2 regions of the Pantoea sp. SO10 genome follow, and region 1 is predicted to be linked to the other one. Evidence: predicted binding sites of a transcription regulator. Region 1 holds the regulator's gene; the other holds the start of a gene.
The links. Region 1 encodes Fur, which represses iron uptake genes when iron is present. Its sites were predicted from a motif close to ATAATAATGAGAACNACTATCAA; they were not measured.
Positions count from the first base shown of each region.

Region 2: a site for Fur is predicted at 1,184-1,206, ahead of entS (enterobactin transporter EntS). Genes of this name have one in related genera too.

Region 1 covers NZ_CP040095.1:1,246,819-1,249,021, forward strand. Annotated here, with positions in the region: gene glnS (glutamine--tRNA ligase) at 1-327, shown strand, start outside; gene FCN45_RS05735 (hypothetical protein) at 564-959, shown strand; gene fur (ferric iron uptake transcriptional regulator) at 1,020-1,469, opposite strand; gene fldA (flavodoxin FldA) at 1,824-2,203, opposite strand, start outside.
Region 2 covers NZ_CP040095.1:537,289-539,491, reverse strand. Annotated here, with positions in the region: gene fepG (iron-enterobactin ABC transporter permease) at 1-149, opposite strand, end outside; gene fepD (Fe(3+)-siderophore ABC transporter permease) at 146-1,135, opposite strand; gene entS (enterobactin transporter EntS) at 1,277-2,203, shown strand, end outside.

The sequences.
Region 1 (2,203 bases):
CCGGCCGATGGCCGTAAAGTGAAAGGCGTTATCCATTGGGTTTCTGCAATCCACGCGCTGCCAGCGGAATTCCGCCTGTACGATCGTCTGTTCAGTGTGCCAAATCCGGGCGCGGCTGAGGATTTCCTCACCACCATCAACCCAAACTCACTGGAAATCAAACAGGGCTTCGTTGAGCCTGGCTTACGTGCAGCCGATCCGATGGCACCGTACCAGTTCGAACGCGAAGGCTATTTCTGTGCTGATAGCGTCTATTCACAGCCCTCCAGGCTGGTGTTTAACCGCACCGTGGGTTTGCGTGACACCTGGGCAAAAATCGGCGATTAATATTTTTAGTCGCGAGCACGATAAGATCATGAAAGGGCGAGCAATCGCCCTTTTTTATTATCTCTATTTGGCCAGATACGACCTTTTATGCTGCACGCCCTCAACGAGCCATTAATTCCCTATTTGCGACTATTCTGACTTTAGAAAAATTAACCCATTTGGCAGTGTGAAAAACTTTTTTTCAGGTAGGCTATGCGCTCTCAGACGGTGCTCTGCGGCTTATCTAAGGAAAAAAAATGACAACTCTCGCCCAGGAAGCCAGGCATAGCGTGGTGGTTTTACATCAGCTTATTGAACGTATTTTCAATCAGGCGGAAGGCAGTGACGACAGCATTGATCTGTTTTTATCGCACTTTCATCCCGAGTTCAAAATGGTCACGCCGCAAGGCAAACGATTGGACCTCAATGAAATGGAAGTGCTGTTTCGCCAGTTACAGGGGCAGCGTGAAGGCATGCGCATTGCCACCAGTGAGCACGCCATCATCTCGCAGCAAAGCGAGGAAGTGACGATTCAGTATCGTGAATTACAGATGATGAACGGCATCAATCAGAGCCGCATTTCACTGGCGGTATTGGATTGCAGCACCGCCATTCCGCGCTGGCGCTACCTGCAGGAAACGCTTGTCGCCTGATTACAGGCATAAAAAAACCGGCTCAAGCGCCGGTTTTTTTATACTGCATAGCACACTCAATTACTTATCGTGGAGCGTATCGTCTTCGCGGCAGTCTCCCAGAGCACAATGACCGTACAGGTACAGGCTGTGGTTGCTGAGCTTAATGCCGTGGCGAGTGGCAATTTCACGCTGACGCGTTTCGATTGATTCATCGCTGAATTCGATAACTTTGCCACAATCCAGGCAGATCAAGTGATCGTGGTGATGCTGCTGAGTCAGTTCGAAGACAGATTTACCGCCTTCGAAGTTGTGACGGGTTACGATGCCCGCGTCGTCAAACTGGTTAAGAACGCGATACACCGTTGCCAGACCAATCTCTTCGCCCATATCAATCAGGCGCTTATACAAATCTTCCGCACTGACGTGATGGGACTCTGGGCCGGGTCCCTGAAGCACTTCCAGAATTTTCAGTCTGGGTAGCGTGACTTTCAGGCCAGCCTTCTTCAATGCGGAGTTGTTGTCAGTCATGCGGATATTGTCCTGTTACTTTGCTAATCACTTGCGGCGCAGGGGCCTTGAATGTTTAGGTCAACGCGCATTCTCATTTGCGTCTCATTATAGAACTCAAGCAGTGAAATGAAAACCAAGGCAACGTCCTTAATCACCAAAGGTTGTAAGGATATCGTCACTAACGTCTTCAAGACGCTTGGGTTTTGGATTCCATTTCACTCAGCCTCATTCTACTGCCAGAGGAATAAGCGGATGACCATTGCGGGTATTCTACAGATTTGCGGGGAAAAGTTAAAAAACCGTAGCTATTATTTTTATAGGAAATTCCGTTACCCGATGTGAGGCAGTGCGCACATCGGGCTGAGCAGGGAATTAAGCTTCAATAATCTCTTTCAGCTGCAGCTCATCAAAGATCTGCTTCACCCACTTCTCAACGCGTTCGTTGGTCAATTCCGGCTGACGGTCTTCGTCAATGGCCAAACCAAGGAAGTTTTTGTCATCGGCCAGGCCTTTAGAGGCTTCGAAGTGATAGCCTTCGGTTGGCCAGTGACCGACGATCACCGCACCATTCGGCTCAATGATGTCACGAATAGTGCCCATCGCATCACAGAAGTACTCGGCGTAATCTTCCTGATCGCCACAACCAAACAGCGCTACCAGCTTGCCATTGAAATCAATCTCTTCCAGCGTCGGGAAGAAATCATCCCAGTCACACTGCGCTTCGCCGTAATACCAGGTTGGGATACCCAGCA
Region 2 (2,203 bases), 710 kb from region 1:
AGTTTGACGTTGCTGGCGCCCTGCCCGAGCAGAATTTGCCAGATTTGATCACCGCTGATCTGCAATGCGCCGCGCGTCATCGCCAGATAAGCCAGCAGAGCGCAGGCGCACAGCAGCCAAAGCGCATGTAACCCGACACGACGCGTCATAGTGCACCCCGGCCCAATTTACGGCGCACCAGCACAATCAGCATCGGCGCACCGAGCATCGCCGTGACGATGGAAACCCGCAGCTCGCCCGCCACCAGCAGGCGGCCAAGGATATCGGCGGCGAGCAGCAAAATCGGCGTGATCAGCGCGGTCGCAGGCAGCATCCAGCGGTGATCGTTGCCCACCAGCCAGCGGGCAAAGTGCGGCGTCATTAAACCGACAAAGGCAATCGGGCCCACCGCCGCGGTGGCTGCGCCGCACAGCAGCGCAATCGCCAACAGGCCAAGCAGTTGGGTGCGCGCCACCCGCGTGCCGAGCGCGGTCGCCATGTCGCCACCCATACTCAAACTATTCAGCGCCTGCGATAGCGCAATGGCGACCACACTGCCGAGCAGCACCGCCGGGAACAGCGTGCGCAGCGTGGTGAAATTGCGAATATCCAGCGAGCCGCTGTGCCAGAAGCGCAGATGATCGTAGATGTCGGGATTGAGCAGCGACAGGCCAGAGGTTAATCCTTCCAGCACCGCGCCCAGCGCCACGCCGGCCAGCGTCAGACGCACCGGATTGACACGCCCGCCGCCAATCGCGCCGGTCATCGCCACCAGCACGGACGCCAGCAGCGCGCCGCCAAAGGCGAAGCCGAGCCAATCCACCGGCGAGTCAGCACCGAACAGCGCAATGCCAATTACCACCGCGAAACCTGCTCCGGCGTTGACGCCGAGAATGCCGGGATCGGCCAGCGGATTGCGCGTCAGGCTCTGCATCAACGCACCAGCGAGGCCGAGCGCCACGCCCGCCAGCAAACCGGCCAGCGTACGCGGCAGGCGCGCATCACGCACAATGACGCACTCCGCGCTGTGACAGGAGGTGGTAAGCGAATGATAAACATCGGGAAGTGGTATTGATTTTGCCCCCAGCATTAAGCTGAGCGCAATGAGGAGCAAGAGCAGAATCCCTGAGCCTGCTAATGCACGAATCTGGCGCATAGCGTTCTAAACCTTCACTGTTCAACGTCGTCGCATGCGCGATGTAACTTGATAATGGTTATCGTTATTACTCGCGTTTAGCTATGTTACCATGACTCGCCTCGCGGACGATGAGGAAAATTGGTGCAATAAGGCGAACACATGAACAAATCTTCCCACTTTATCGATCTCTCGCTGCTGAAAACTCACCCGGCTTTTCGCGCGGTGTTTATCGCGCGTTTTATCTCGATTGTCGCGCTCGGCATGCTCGCTGTGGCGGTGCCGGTGCAGATTCAGCACATGACCCATTCACCGCTGCTGGTGGGCTTGGCGGTGACGCTGGCCGCTGCCGGCATGTTTATCGGCCTGCTCACCGGCGGCGTTTTGGCGGATCGCTATGAACGCAAAAAGCTGATTTTGTTTGCCCGATCCACCTGCGGCTTAGGTTTTATCGCGCTGGCCATTAACGCCGCGCTGCCAGAACCCTCTCTGATCGCGGTTTATCTGCTGGGTTTCTGGGATGGTTTTTTCGGCGCGATTGGCGTCACCGCGCTGCTGGCGGCGACGCCCGCGCTGGTCGGCAGGGAAAACATTATGCAGGCGGGCGCTATCACCATGTTGACGGTGCGCTTCGGCTCCATTTTATCGCCCGCGATTGCCGGTCTGGTGATTGCTCACGGCGACGTGACGTGGAACTACGCACTCGCTGCCTTTGGCACCTTACTTACCGTGTTAACGCTGCTGAAATTGCCCACTTTGCCGCCGCCGCCACAACCGCGTGAACATCCGCTGAAATCCCTCGCAGCTGGCGTGCAGTTTCTTTTCGCCAGTCCTATTGTCGGCATGGTGGCGCTGATTGGCGCATTAGTCACGCTGGCCAGCGCGGTGCGCGTGCTCTATCCGTCACTCGCGCCGCATTGGTCTGTTAGCGCTGACCAGCTTGGCCTGATGTATGCCGCCGTGCCGCTCGGCGCAGCTATCGGCGCGTTCACCAGCGGTAAACTGAAACACGCCGCGCGTCCCGGACAGCTGGTGCTCGGCAGTGCGATTGTAGCATTTGTCGCGCTGGGTTTGTTTAGCCTGATGCCG